DNA from 3 places in the Enterobacter sp. UPMP2061 genome. Region 2 is predicted to be linked to each of the others. Evidence: predicted binding sites of a transcription regulator. Region 2 holds the regulator's gene; each other region holds the start of a gene.
The links. The regulator PurR, encoded in region 2, represses purine synthesis genes. The targets are predictions, from matches to a motif close to CANGCAAACGTTTGCNTG.

Region 1 (4,700 bases), on a different contig from region 2:
GTGGAGCGAACAACAGGATTGTGGCGCATACTCGGTGCTAAGCCATTACCAGAAACGACGCCAGGCGGACAAAGCGGCGACCATTGGCGTCACCGACGGTTTAGTCCACCTGTTTGCCAATCGCTGGGCACCGCTGGTTGCGGGTCGCAACCTTGGGCTGATGGCGATGGAACTGTTCATTCCGGCACGTGACGTGCTGGCGCAGCGGACCCTGGGTTGGGTCGCGCGTTAAGGAGTATTGACCGTGCAAAATGTTGATGTCGCCATTGTGGGTGGCGGAATGGTAGGACTGGCGCTGGCCTGTGGTTTACAGGGCAGCGGCCTGCGCGTGGCCGTGCTTGAGCAAAAAGCGCCGCAGCCTGTGGCGCAGGATGCACCGCCGGAGCTGCGCGTCTCGGCGATCAATGCCGCCAGCGAAAAGCTACTGACGCACCTTGGCGTCTGGTCTGAAATCGTGGCGCTGCGTGCCAGCTGTTACCATGGCATGGAAGTGTGGGACAAAGACAGCTTCGGCCATATCGCGTTTGACGATGAAAGCATGGGCTATAGCCACCTTGGACACATCGTTGAAAACGCGGTGATCCACCACGCGCTGTGGCAGAAAGCACAGCAGTGCAGCGACGTCACGCTGATCGCACCGGCGAAACTCCAGCAGGTGGCGTGGGGCGAAAACGACGCGTTTATCACTCTTGAAAGTGGCGACATGCTGACCGCGCGTCTGGTGGTGGGTGCCGACGGCGCCAATTCCTGGCTGCGTAACAAAGCGGATATTCCGCTGACCTTCTGGGATTACCGCCATCACGCGTTGGTGGCCACAATCCGCACCGAAGAGCCGCACGGCGGCGTGGCGCGCCAGATTTTCCATAATGACGGCATTCTGGCCTTCCTGCCGCTTGCCGATCCGCATCTCTGCTCCATCGTCTGGTCCTTAGAGCCGGAGAAAGCGCAGCAGATGCAGGAGGCGACGCCGGATGCCTTCAGTCAGGCGCTATGCGTGGCGTTTGATAACCGTCTGGGCCTGTGCATGCTTGAAAGCGAACGCCAGACGTTTCCGTTAACCGGTCGCTACGCGCGTCAGTTTGCCGCGCACCGTCTGGCGCTGGTGGGGGATGCGGCGCATACCATTCATCCGCTGGCCGGGCAGGGGGTGAACCTCGGCTTTATGGACGCGGCTGAGCTGGTTGAAGAGCTGCGTCGCCTGCATCGGGAAGGCAAAGATATTGGCCAGCATCTGTATCTGCGTCGCTACGAGCGCAGCCGCAAACACAGTGCGGCGATGATGCTGGCGGGGATGCAGGGTTTCCGCGAGCTGTTTGCCGGAGCGAATCCGGCGAAAAAACTGCTGCGCGATATTGGCCTCAAGCTGGCCGACACTCTTCCCGGCGTAAAACCGCAGCTTCTTCGTCAGGCAATGGGCCTCAACGATCTTCCCGACTGGTTACGTTAATCTCGATCCCCGTCACACTTTATTTTCCCGGCCTCCGCGCCGGGGAAATTTCCTTGTTTGAAATAATCTAATTTCACGTCATTTTTCGCATTAGAAAATCTAATCTTACTATTTTTATGTTACGGAAATTCGGCCCGTTTTTCCGCACGAAATATCACCATCTGCTAAATTCTGTTAGATCATTGTTAATTTTATGCGGGTTTAATCGCATTTTCCCAGTGAATAACTCTGTAGGCTTTTCAGCGATTTTTGGTCATAAGCTAATGTGATGACCCGTTTTACCTTATGGTTAACCGCCGGTTTCGGTGGTAAGTTCAGGTAAAAGAGAACGTTTGCGTCGGCCCCCGATCGCGAGGCCGACACCGGGTTTCACGGTGAATTTTTCAACGAGGAAAAGATGGCTCAACAGACTCCTTTGTACGAACAGCACGTGTTGTGCGGCGCCCGCATGGTGGACTTCCACGGCTGGATGATGCCGCTGCACTACGGCTCGCAGATTGATGAGCACCACGCGGTGCGCACCGATGCCGGTATGTTCGACGTGTCTCATATGACGATTGTCGACCTGCGCGGTAGCCGCACCCGGGAGTTTTTGCGTTATCTGCTGGCAAACGACGTCGCCAAACTGAAAACGCCGGGCAAAGCGCTCTATACCGGCATGCTCAATGCCTCTGGCGGCGTGATTGACGACCTCATCGTCTACTACTTCACCGAAGATTTCTTCCGCCTCGTTGTAAACTCCGCCACCCGCGAAAAAGATCTCTCCTGGATTTCCCAACACGCTGAACCTTACGCCATAGACATCACCGTCCGTGACGATCTGTCGCTGATTGCCGTGCAGGGGCCAAACGCCCAGGCGAAAGCCGCCTCTCTGTTCAGCGACGAGCAGCGCAAAGCCACCGAAGGCATGAAGCCGTTCTTCGGCGTGCAGGCGGGCGATCTGTTTATCGCCACCACCGGCTACACCGGTGAAGCGGGCTACGAAATTGCGATGCCAAACGAGAAGGCCGCTGATTTCTGGCGTGCGCTGGTGGAGGCGGGCGTGAAGCCTGCGGGCCTGGGCGCGCGCGATACGCTGCGTCTGGAAGCAGGGATGAACCTCTACGGTCAGGAGATGGACGAAGGCGTCTCTCCGCTGGCGGCCAACATGGGCTGGACCATTGCGTGGGAACCGGCTGACCGTGATTTTATTGGCCGTGAAGCGCTGGAGATGCAGCGCGAGAAGGGCACTGAACAGCTGGTAGGCCTGGTGATGAAAGAAAAAGGCGTTCTGCGCGGCGAGCTGCCTGTACGCTTCACCGATGCCGATGGCAATCATCGCGAAGGCGTGATCACCAGCGGAACGTTCTCCCCGACGCTCGGCTACAGTATTGCCCTGGCACGCGTGCCGGCGGGGATTGGCGAAACGGCGGTGGTGCAGATCCGCAACCGCGAAATGCCGGTCAACGTGACCAAACCGATTTTTGTTCGCGCCGGTAAGCCGGTCGCCTAACTATTTTTATCAGGAGAACTTCAATGAGCAATGTGCCAGCAGAACTGAAATACAGCAAAGAACACGAGTGGCTGCGCAAAGAGGCGGACGGCACTTACACCGTTGGGATCACCGAGCACGCGCAGGAGCTGCTGGGCGACATGGTGTTTGTTGATCTGCCGGAAGTGGGCGCAACCGTGAGCGCAGGCGACGACTGTGCGGTGGCGGAATCCGTTAAAGCGGCCTCTGACATCTACGCCCCGGTGAGCGGTGAAATTGTTGCCGTGAACGACGCGCTGAGCGACTCCCCGGAGCTGGTCAACAGCGAACCGTATGAAGGCGGCTGGATCTTCAAGATCAAAGCCAGCGACGAAGCGCAGGTTGCCGCGCTGCTGGATGCGACCGCGTACGAAGCACTGTTAGAAGACGAGTAATCAGTAATCCCCCTCTCCCTTTGGGAGAGGGCAGGGGTGAGGGTGCCAATCTTCCCCTCACCCTAACCCTCTCCCAAAGGGAGAGGGAACTTAAATTCACTGCACGTTTCAGGAACCATCGCTCATGACACAGACTTTAAGCCAGCTTGAAAACCGTGGCGCCTTCATTGAACGTCACATTGGGCCGGATGCTCAGCAACAGCAGGAGATGCTGAAGACAGTTGGCGCGGATTCATTAAACGCACTGATCGGCCAGATCGTGCCAAAAGACATCCAGCTTGCTACGCCGCCGCAGGTAGGCGAGTCCACGACGGAGTTCGCCGCGCTGGCGGAGCTGAAGGCCATCGCCGGCCTTAACAAGCGCTATAAGTCTTACATTGGCATGGGCTACACCAACGTGCAGTTACCGCCGGTGATCCTGCGTAACATGCTGGAAAACCCGGGCTGGTACACCGCTTACACCCCGTATCAGCCAGAAGTCTCCCAGGGCCGTCTGGAAGCGCTGCTGAACTTCCAGCAGGTGACGCTGGATCTGACCGGTATGGATATCGCCTCTGCCTCGCTGCTGGATGAAGCGACCGCCGCCGCCGAAGCGATGGCGATGGCGAAGCGCGTGAGCAAGCTGAAAAACGCCAACCGCTTCTTCGTGGCGGCGGACGTGCATCCCCAGACGCTGGACGTGGTGCGCACCCGTGCGGAAACCTTCGGCTTTGAGGTGATTGTCGACGACGCTGAAAAAGTGCTGGATCACCAGGACGTCTTCGGCGTGCTGTTGCAGCAGGTGGGCACCACCGGGGAAGTGCACGACTACGGCGCACTGATCGCCGAGCTGAAATCCCGTAAGGTTATTGTTAGCGTCGCCGCTGATTTTATGGCGCTGGTGCTGCTGACGGCGCCAGGCAAACAGGGCTCGGATATTGTCTTCGGCTCAGCTCAGCGTTTCGGCGTGCCGATGGGCTACGGCGGCCCGCACGCGGCGTTCTTTGGCGCGAAAGATGAATTTAAACGTTCCATGCCAGGCCGTATTATCGGCGTATCGAAAGATGCCGCCGGTAACACCGCGCTGCGCATGGCGATGCAGACCCGCGAGCAGCATATCCGCCGCGAGAAAGCGAACTCCAACATCTGTACCTCGCAGGTGCTGCTGGCTAACATTGCCAGCCTGTACGCGGTGTTCCACGGTCCGGCTGGCCTGAAACGTATTGCCAGCCGCATCCACCGTCTGGCCGATATCCTGGCCTGCGGTCTGCAACAGAAAGGTCTCAGACTGCGTCATGAACACTATTTCGATACCCTGTGCGTCGAGGTGGCAGACAAAGCGGCCGTGCTGGCGCGCGCCGAGGCAGCG
Region 2 (4,700 bases):
CCTTGCTGTGATCAGAACCTTAAAACAGCGTAGACGCTTTTTTGGTTTGTGAGAAATCTCACGGTAAATGCCCGCGAGGCTAATATCCGACGTAGAACAGAGGAAGGGAGATAACCCTTGCCGAAATGCCTTCCATGGTAAAACGGGAGCGCTCCGGCTCCCGTTAACACTTAATATTTATCGTATTTAATCGAACCAAATTTAGTATAGGCCGCAAAATTTGGTGATTCAACAGAAAATTGTTAGCAACCTAATCACTGGTATTTAACATAGTTTCCCGCGCAATCAGGCGTGCGACGTTTCTGTCTGCGCGTTTTCACTCTGCTCGCGATGGGCTGAGGACTGCATGCGATAGCCCAAACCCGACAGCGCAACGGTGACCAGCATCACGCTGGTAGTGGTGAGCAGCGGGGTTGCAATCAACGCAGAGACCACGAGACTTGCCAGGAAGCACAGGCCAAGTTGCAGGGTATTTTGCAGCGCGGCAGCGCGGCCTGTCGCCTGCGGAAATGGACGCAACGCCTGGGCTACAACAATAGGGTAGATGGCCCCGTTAGCGATCGCCATGACGCAGAACGGAATCAAAATTTCTGCAAGCCCGGCGCCGGGAATAAAGCCGACAGCCCAGGTCGCAATCACGCTTAGCGCATACAAAACCAGCAGCCAGGGCAGCATCTGTTGGCCTCCCCATTTTTGCAGCGCGGCGCGACAGCCATAGCCACCCACCAGGAAGGCGATGGTCTGTGGTACATAGCTCAGGCCGATAGCCGCCGGGCTGTAGCCCATGTCATGCAGAATGAACGGCGAACCGGTTAGCCAGGCAAAGAAGCTGGCAGAGCAGGCAGCATAAATCAGCACGTTACCGCGATAGGCTTTCGACCGCAGTAAAGAGGTAAAGGTGATGGGCTTTGCGTCCGGATGCGTCTCTTTTTTATGCGCAGGTTTAAGCCCGAAAGCAGGCAGCATCAGGACCAGCGTAATAGCAAAGAGCGTGGCGAAAATGGCCTGCCAGTCGAAATGCGCCAGGATCCAGCTGCCCAGTAACGGGGCAAGCGCCGGCGACAGGCCGACCAGCGGCATAATAGTGGCGAATATGCGGTTAGTGCGCGAGGCGGGGTAGTAATCGGTCACCAGCGCCTGCCAGGTCACCGCTGCGGCGCAGACACCGACCGCCTGAATAAAGCGCAGCGCCAGCAGCCAGGCGGCATCGCGGACCCACAGCATGCCCAGACAGCCTACGGCAAAAATCGCCAGACCCAACAACAGGACGGGCTTACGGCCGAAACGATCCGAGAGCGGCCCCCACAGCAATTGCGCAAAAGCAAAGCCGGCGAGGAACAAACTTAAACTGGCGCTGATGGCGGCGGCAGGGGTTTGCAAATCTTCCTGCATCGCGGCGAACGCGGGCAGATACATATCGGTCGCCAAAAAGCCCAGCACGCTTAAGCCGCCGAGCCAGACTAAAAATCCTTTCCTGGGTTGCACTGTTTTTTCTCCTGAGGAGGCAGGTGTACGTTGGCGCAGAGTGTAGGGAGTGTAAAGCGGCTTGTGAAACGCTAATATTTGGCGGGTGCATTCAAAAATTTTGCAGGCTAAATATGTGGTCAGATTATTCCCTTGAAGTGGTTGATGCCGTGGCGCGTAACGGCAGCTTTACCGGTGCCGCCCAGGAGCTGCATCGCGTTCCCTCGGCTATCAGCTATACGGTGCGCCAGCTGGAAGCGTGGCTGGCGGTGCCGCTGTTCGAGCGGCGTCATCGCGACGTGGAGCTCACGCCTGCCGGAGCGTGGTTTTTGAAGGAAGGGCGGTCTGTTATCAAAAAAATGCAGATCACCCGTGAGCAGTGCCAGCAGATCGCCAACGGCTGGCGCGGGCATCTCGCTATCGCGGTGGATAACATCGTTAAGCCGGAGCGGACCCGGCAGATGATCGTCGATTTCTATCGTCATTTTTCCGACGTCGAACTGCGTGTTTCGCAGGAAGTGTTCAACGGCGTCTGGGATGCGCTGGCGGACGGCAGGGCGGAGATGGCGATTGGTGCAACCCAGGCGATCCCGGTTGGGGGGCGCTACGCGTTTCGCGACATGGGCATGCTGAGCTGGACCTGCGTGGTCGCGCGCGATCACCCGCTGGCGGCGCTGGAAGGTCCGCTGAGCGATGACACCTTACGCAACTGGCCCTCGCTGGTGCTGGAAGATACCTCCCGCTCGCTGCCCAAGCGCATTACCTGGCTGCTGGATAATCAGCGCCGCGTGGTCGCACCGGACTGGGAGTCGTCAGCCACCTGTCTGAGCGCGGGGCTGTGCGTTGGCATGGTGCCGGTGCATTTTGCGCGCCCGCGCATCGACGCGGGAGAGTGGGTGGCCTTGACGCTGGAAAACCCCTTCCCGGATGCCGCGTGCTGTCTGACGTGGCAGCAAAACGACGTCTCGCCCGCCATGGCCTGGCTGCTGGATTATCTGGGCGACAGCGAAACGCTGAACCGGGAGTGGTTGCGGGAACCAGCATAGCTGGCCCCGTAATGAGATTAACGACGGTAGTCGCGGAACGGACCGTCCGCAACGGAACGGCGTTCAATCAGGCGCGGGTGAACTTCAATGGACTGGGACTGTTCACGCTTGTTGACGATCCTGTCCAGCAGCATGTTGAAGGCCGTTTCACCCAGCGAATCTTTCGGCTGGTGAATGGTGGTCAGCGCCGGGGTAAAGAAGCGGGCGTTGCGCACGTTGTCATAGCCGATCACCGAGATATCCTGCGGGACGCGCAGGCCGAGTTCATCCGCCGCGCAGAGCGCGCCCATCGCCATGATGTCGCCGCCGCAGAACACCGCGGTAGGGCGATGCGGCTGGGAGACGATCTGCTGCATGGCGCGATAGCCCGACTCCGGCTCGAAGTCGCCCTGAACAATCCAGTTTTCCGGCACGGTGATCAGCGCCTCTTCCATCGCTTTCATGAAACCGGCCAGACGGCCAGCTCCGGTGTTACGCTCCAGCGGACCCGGGATCACGCCAATTTCACGATGACCGCGTTCTACCAGATAACGCCCCGCCATGTAGCCGCCTTCAAAGGCGTTATCAATAACGGAGTCGGTAAAGTCTGCGCGCGCTTCGCCCCAGTCCATGACCACCATCGGAATGTGGCGATACTCTTCCAGCATAGAAAGGACCGACTCGGGGTATTCAGAACACATTACCAGCAGGCCGTCGACGCGCTTTTGCGCCATCATTGACAGGTAAGCGCGCTGTTTTTCAATGTTGTTCCACGCGTTGCCCAGAATCAGGGTATAGCCTTTCTGGAAGCAGTTTTTTTCAACGGCTTCGATGATTTCAGCAAAGTAGGCCGCTTCACTGCTGGTGGCCAGCAGACCAATCGATTTGGTGTGATTAACCTTCAAGCTGCGGGCGACCGCACTTGGCGAGTAGTGCAGCTCTTTGATTGCCGCCCAGACGGCATTACGCGTCTCTTCAGCGACGAAACGCGTTTTGTTAATAACATGTGATACGGTTGTAGTGGAAACGTTTGCGCGTTTTGCTACGTCTTTAATTGTTGCCATTAAATGTCACTCCAGACCATATCCTAAGCTCCTGAAAAAATTGAAGGTAAACGTTTGCCTTCTCTCACCCTTATCACGCAAACATGAGTTGCGACACGCCGGGAAAACGACACAGGACGTCAGGAGGGGGTCAGTGGCCGGTACGCTAATAAATTTAGCGTGGAATTTTGTCCTATCTTGATGAAAAGGGGAAGAGGTAAAGTGGATATCCGCTTAAATCCTGGAAGATTTTTGACCTGAACTGTGTAAAAATGAGCAAGCTCACTTTTCGTAGGGTGAATAAAAGGAGAAAAATTGATGAGTACCGATCTGAAGTTTTCGCTGTTTACCACCATTGTTGTTCTTGCCCTGATTGTTGCGGGTGGTTTAACCGCTGCGCTGCACTGATTCAGGAGGGGGGAGAACCTTCTCCCTCTCTTGCCGCTATTGTTACCTCTCCGGCAAAAATCTTTTGCCAAAATGTTAACTTCTCATTTTTTGTGATTGATGTCATGCTTTTGACTTCTTAGTTCTGTGCCGGGTTATGGCACGGTATCCGGAGTCTCTTCATGAAAATCAATTTTCCCCTGCTGGCCCTGGCGATTGGCGCCTTTGGGATTGGCACCACTGAATTCTCCCCGATGGGGTTATTGCCTGTTATCGCCCGGGGTGTGGACGTCTCAATTCCTGCGGCCGGTATGTTAATTAGCGCCTACGCGATTGGCGTGATGGTGGGCGCGCCGCTGATGACGCTGCTGCTTTCCCACCGCGCTCGCCGCAATGCGCTGATTTTCCTGATGGCGATTTTCACTCTCGGAAATGTGCTTTCCGCGATTTCGCCCGATTACACCACTCTGATGCTTTCGCGCATTCTGACCAGCCTCAACCATGGCGCCTTCTTCGGACTGGGCTCGGTTGTTGCCGCCAGCGTGGTGCCAAAACATAAGCAGGCCAGCGCGGTAGCCACTATGTTCATGGGCCTCACCATCGCTAATATCGGCGGCGTTCCCGCTGCCACCTGGCTGGGAGAGGCCATCGGCTGGCGTATGTCTTTCCTCGCAACCGCCGGACTGGGCGTGGTCGCGATGGTTGCGCTGTTCTTCTCACTGCCGAAAGGAAGTGCGGGAGAACGTCCGGAAGTACGTAAAGAGCTGGCGGTGCTGATGCG
Region 3 (4,700 bases), 340 kb from region 2:
CGCCATCGCCCGTCTTGAGCGCTTCGTCTCCGCAGACTTCGCGCAGGTGGATTACACCGACGCGGTCGCTATCCTGGAAAAATGCGGCGAGAAATTCGAAAACCCGGTTTACTGGGGCGTGGATCTCTCCTCCGAGCACGAACGTTATCTGGCAGAGAAGCACTTTAAAGCACCGGTTGTGGTGAAAAACTATCCGAAAGACATTAAGGCGTTCTATATGCGCCTTAACGAAGACGGTAAAACCGTTGCCGCGATGGATGTCCTCGCGCCGGGCATCGGTGAGATCATCGGTGGCTCCCAGCGTGAAGAGCGCCTGGATGTGCTGGACGCGCGTATGCAGGAGATGGGCCTGAACCCGGCGGACTACAGCTGGTATCGCGATCTCCGTCGCTACGGCACCGTTCCACACTCCGGCTTTGGCCTGGGCTTCGAACGTCTGATTGCTTACGTAACAGGTGTTCAGAACGTACGTGATGTGATTCCGTTCCCACGCACACCGCGTAACGCAAGTTTCTAACCGACCAAATCATTAATGGCCAGCAAATGCTGGCCATTATTTTATCCTGCAATGTCAGTTTTCGTCAGTCAGAAGTAAGCGTCTTTAAACCACAACCCCGCTATTACCTCTACCTGTTACGTTTTGTTTCCACGAAATATCCTGAGACAAAAAAATAACCACACTCTTATTGCGCTTAAAACAATTCTTACGCAATAGCATAAAAAACAACCAATTTCACAGCCATCTGGATGGCTTTTGTCGATCATAAGAAAAAATGAGCCGTTTAACTTCTGTTTATACGAAAGGCCTTTAGCTAAATTAAACATAAGGAAATCATATATATAAGAATAAAACGGATGTTTAATTCGCCAGGTGGCACTGAAATTTGAGGTGCTTCACAAAGTTCCCAAAAATACATATTTAGTTACACATATTTTCTTTTAGTAACTGAATCTTGAAGATTGTAGCACTTTCAGTGTAGCGAAACGGTTCTATGAATGGAAAGATGCCTGTCTGACACATAAAGACACCTAACTCTCATCAATAGTTCCGGAAATATTTATTGACAGAATTTATTGGCGGCAGTGGCGAGTGTCATAAAAAAACCAATGAGGGTAATAAATAATGATGAAGCGCAATATCCTGGCAGTGGTAGTCCCTGCCCTGCTGGTAGCCGGTGCAGCAAACGCTGCTGAAATCTATAACAAAGACGGCAACAAATTAGATCTTTACGGGAAAGCAGTTGGCCTGCATTACTTCTCTGATTACGCGGGCAACGATGGCGACAACACTTACGCGCGTCTGGGCTTCAAAGGTGAAACTCAGATCAACGATCAGCTGACTGGTTACGGTCAGTGGGAATACAACTTCCAGGGTAACAACTCTGAAGGTGGCGATGCACAGAACGGCAACAAAACCCGTCTGGCATTCGCAGGTCTGAAATTTGGTGACGCAGGCTCCTTCGACTACGGTCGTAACTACGGTCTGGTCTATGACGCAATCGGCATCACCGATATGCTGCCTGAGTTCGGCGGCGACACCGGCGCGAGCGATAACTTCTTCGCAGGCCGTACGGGTGGTCTGGCGACTTACCGTAACAGCAACTTCTTCGGCCTGGTTGACGGTCTGAACTTTGGTGTTCAGTACCTGGGCAAAAATGAACGTGATGACGCAGTACGTTCCAACGGTGACGGCTGGGCAACCTCTCTGAGCTATGATTTCGACGGTTTCGGCATTGTGGGTGCTTATGGTGCAGCTGACCGTACCAACAACCAGCAGACGCTGGATTGGGGTAAAGGCGACAAAGCTGAGCAGTGGGCAACCGGCCTGAAATATGACGCGAACAACATCTACCTGGCAGCTATTTATGGCGAGATGCGTAACGCAGCGCGTCTGGGCAGCCGTGGTTTCGCTAACAAGTCTCAGGACTTCTCTGTCGTCGCTCAGTACCAGTTCGACTTCGGTCTGCGTCCATCCATCGCTTACTACAAATCTAAAGCGAAAGACGTAGAAGGTATCGGTGACGAAGACTACATCAACTACATCGACGTTGGTGCGACATACTACTTCAACAAAAACATGTCTACCTATGTTGACTATCAGATCAACCAGCTGAAAGACGACAACAAGCTGGGCATCAACAACGACGATATCGTGGCTCTGGGTCTGGTTTACCAGTTCTAATCAGCACACCTCGTTGTTATATGCTTAATGAACAGGGCTTCGGCCCTGTTTTTTTATTCCTGAGAGAAAATAATAGCGACTTTTGAAAAGCCGCACGCTTTTCGTCGCAAACGGTTGGCATTTTGTAAATCTACCGTTAACCTGATAGCGGATTTCACTTCTGTAATCACAATGGAACTTCGTCATGTTTGAGAACATTACTGCCGCTCCTGCCGACCCAATTCTGGGCCTGGCCGATCTGTTTCGTGCCGACGACCGCCCTGGCAAAATCAACCTGGGTATTGGTGTATATAAAGATGAAACCGGCAAAACTCCGGTACTGACCAGCGTCAAAAAAGCTGAGCAGTATCTGCTGGAAAACGAAACCACCAAAAACTACCTCGGTATTGATGGTATCCCTGAATTTGGTCGCTGCACCCAGGAGCTGCTGTTCGGCAAAGGCAGCACCATTGTGAGCGAAAAACGCGCCCGCACGGCGCAGACCCCAGGCGGTACCGGCGCACTGCGCGTGGCGGCAGATTTCCTGGCGAAAAACACCTCTGTGAAGCGTGTGTGGGTAAGCAATCCAAGCTGGCCGAACCACAAGAGCGTTTTTAATTCTGCGGGTCTGGAAGTGCGTGAATACGCCTACTACGACGCGGCAAACCACGCGCTGGATTTCGACGGTCTACTGGCCAGCCTGAGCGAAGCCCAGGCGGGCGATGTGGTGCTGTTCCACGGCTGCTGCCATAACCCAACCGGTATCGATCCTACGCTTGAGCAGTGGGAACAGCTGGCTAAGCTGTCCGTTGAAAAAGGCTGGCTGCCGCTGTTCGACTTCGCTTACCAGGGCTTTGCCCGTGGTCTGGAAGAAGATGCAGAAGGTCTGCGCGCATTCGCCGCCGTGCATCAGGAGCTGATTGTCGCAAGCTCCTATTCCAAGAACTTTGGTCTGTATAACGAGCGTGTCGGCGCCTGTACGCTGGTGGCTGCTGACGAAGCAACCGTCGATCGCGCATTCAGCCAGATGAAGTCCGTGATCCGCGCTAACTACTCTAACCCACCGGCACACGGTGCGTCTGTGGTCGCGACGATCCTGAGCAACGATGCGCTGCGCGCAATCTGGGAACAAGAGCTGAACGATATGCGTCAGCGCATTCAGCGCATGCGTCTGCTGTTTGTGAACACGCTGGCTGAGAAAGGCGCTGACCGTGACTTCAGCTTCATCATCAAGCAGAACGGCATGTTCTCCTTCAGCGGCCTGACCAAAGAGCAGGTGCTGCGCCTGCGTGAAGAGTTTGGCGTGTATGCCGTTGCCTCTGGCCGCGTGAACGTTGCAGGTATGACGCCTGACAACATGGCGCCGCTGTGCGAAGCCATTGTCGCGGTGCTGTAACCTGCACCCATAAAAAAAGCCTGCATCGCGCAGGCTTTTTTATTTTACCGGGTTTACCAGACAGGCATTTCATCCTGAAGGAACGGGTTATGCAACCGCTCATCGCCCAGCGTCGACATTGGTCCGTGTCCAGGGATAAACGTCACATCATTACCTAACGGCAATAACTTCTGCTTAATCGACTGAATCAGTTGACCGTGATCGCCGCGTGGGAAATCGCTGCGTCCTACGCCCCCTTTGAAAATCACGTCACCGGAAATCAGCAGGCGCGACACGTCATCAAAGAAGACGATATGGCCGGGCGTATGCCCTGGGCAATGCAACACCTGTAAAGTTACATTCCCTACGTTAACGCGATCGCCTTCGTTCAGCCAGCGGTCCGGTGTCAGTGGCTGACAGTCATCCAGACCAAACATGCGGCTTTGGGCAGGTAGCCCCTGAAGCCAGAACTCATCTTCTTTTTCCGGGCCGATAATCGGCACACCGTAGTGTTCAGCCAGTTCTGCCGCTGCACCCACATGGTCGAGATGGCCATGGGTGAGTAAAATCTGCATCAGCGTTACACCGCTGGCAGCGACTTCCTGCTTGATTGTCCCTGCGTCTCCACCGGGATCGACAAGCGCGGCCAGTTTAGTTTGTTCACACCAGATCAATGAACAGTTCTGTGAGAACGCGGTAACCGGAATAATACGATAGTTCATACTGCTCCTGTGTTTCGTTATTACCAGTGCCGAACCGGCCCGGTATCAATATGCACAAAGTTGCTACGTGGGTAGTATCCTACACCACCTGCGCGCATAGATAACGCCGCTTTGCGAATATTGGCTAACGAAACGCCTTCAATATGGAAATCCATCGCCTGCCCTTTAGTGTGATAGCTTTTTTTCGCTACCCCACGGCTGTGGGCGCGCAGTTCATTGTTGGTATCCAGAGAGCGATAGCCAGAAATGAGTTGCACCGGCCTTTTGGTCCCCAGCAGTCCCTGCAAGCGGTAAAGCTGATCGAATAATCCAGGGTCGATGGCTTTGATTTTATTCGCGCGGAAATCACGGAAAAAATGGTTGAGTCTTGCTAATTCATCCTGAATATAGCCTCTGCCATCGAAAAATTCCGCTTTAAGCGTCTCACCAGTATGCAGATTGT

Region 1: a site for PurR is predicted at 1,769-1,786, ahead of gcvT (glycine cleavage system aminomethyltransferase GcvT). Genes of this name have one in related genera too.
Region 3: a site for PurR is predicted at 2,286-2,303, ahead of ACWKXX_RS03350 (amino acid aminotransferase). Genes of this name have one in related genera too.

The regions. Positions count from the first base shown of each region.
Region 1 is NZ_JBSKJP010000011.1:58,604-63,303, reverse strand. It holds gene ubiH (2-octaprenyl-6-methoxyphenyl hydroxylase) at 1-232, shown strand, start outside; gene ubiI (FAD-dependent 2-octaprenylphenol hydroxylase) at 245-1,447, shown strand; gene gcvT (glycine cleavage system aminomethyltransferase GcvT) at 1,845-2,939, shown strand; gene gcvH (glycine cleavage system protein GcvH) at 2,963-3,352, shown strand; gene gcvP (aminomethyl-transferring glycine dehydrogenase) at 3,477-4,700, shown strand, end outside.
Region 2 is NZ_JBSKJP010000001.1:1,055,030-1,059,729, forward strand. It holds gene punC (purine nucleoside transporter PunC) at 286-1,485, opposite strand; gene punR (DNA-binding transcriptional activator PunR) at 1,599-2,510, shown strand; gene purR (HTH-type transcriptional repressor PurR) at 2,528-3,553, opposite strand; gene cydH (cytochrome bd-I oxidase subunit CydH) at 3,851-3,940, shown strand; gene ACWKXX_RS05170 (MFS transporter) at 4,102-4,700, shown strand, end outside.
Region 3 is NZ_JBSKJP010000001.1:716,535-721,234, reverse strand. It holds gene asnS (asparagine--tRNA ligase) at 1-517, shown strand, start outside; gene ompF (porin OmpF) at 1,124-2,182, shown strand; gene ACWKXX_RS03350 (amino acid aminotransferase) at 2,367-3,557, shown strand; gene ACWKXX_RS03345 (MBL fold metallo-hydrolase) at 3,611-4,258, opposite strand; gene ACWKXX_RS03340 (YcbK family protein) at 4,279-4,700, opposite strand, start outside.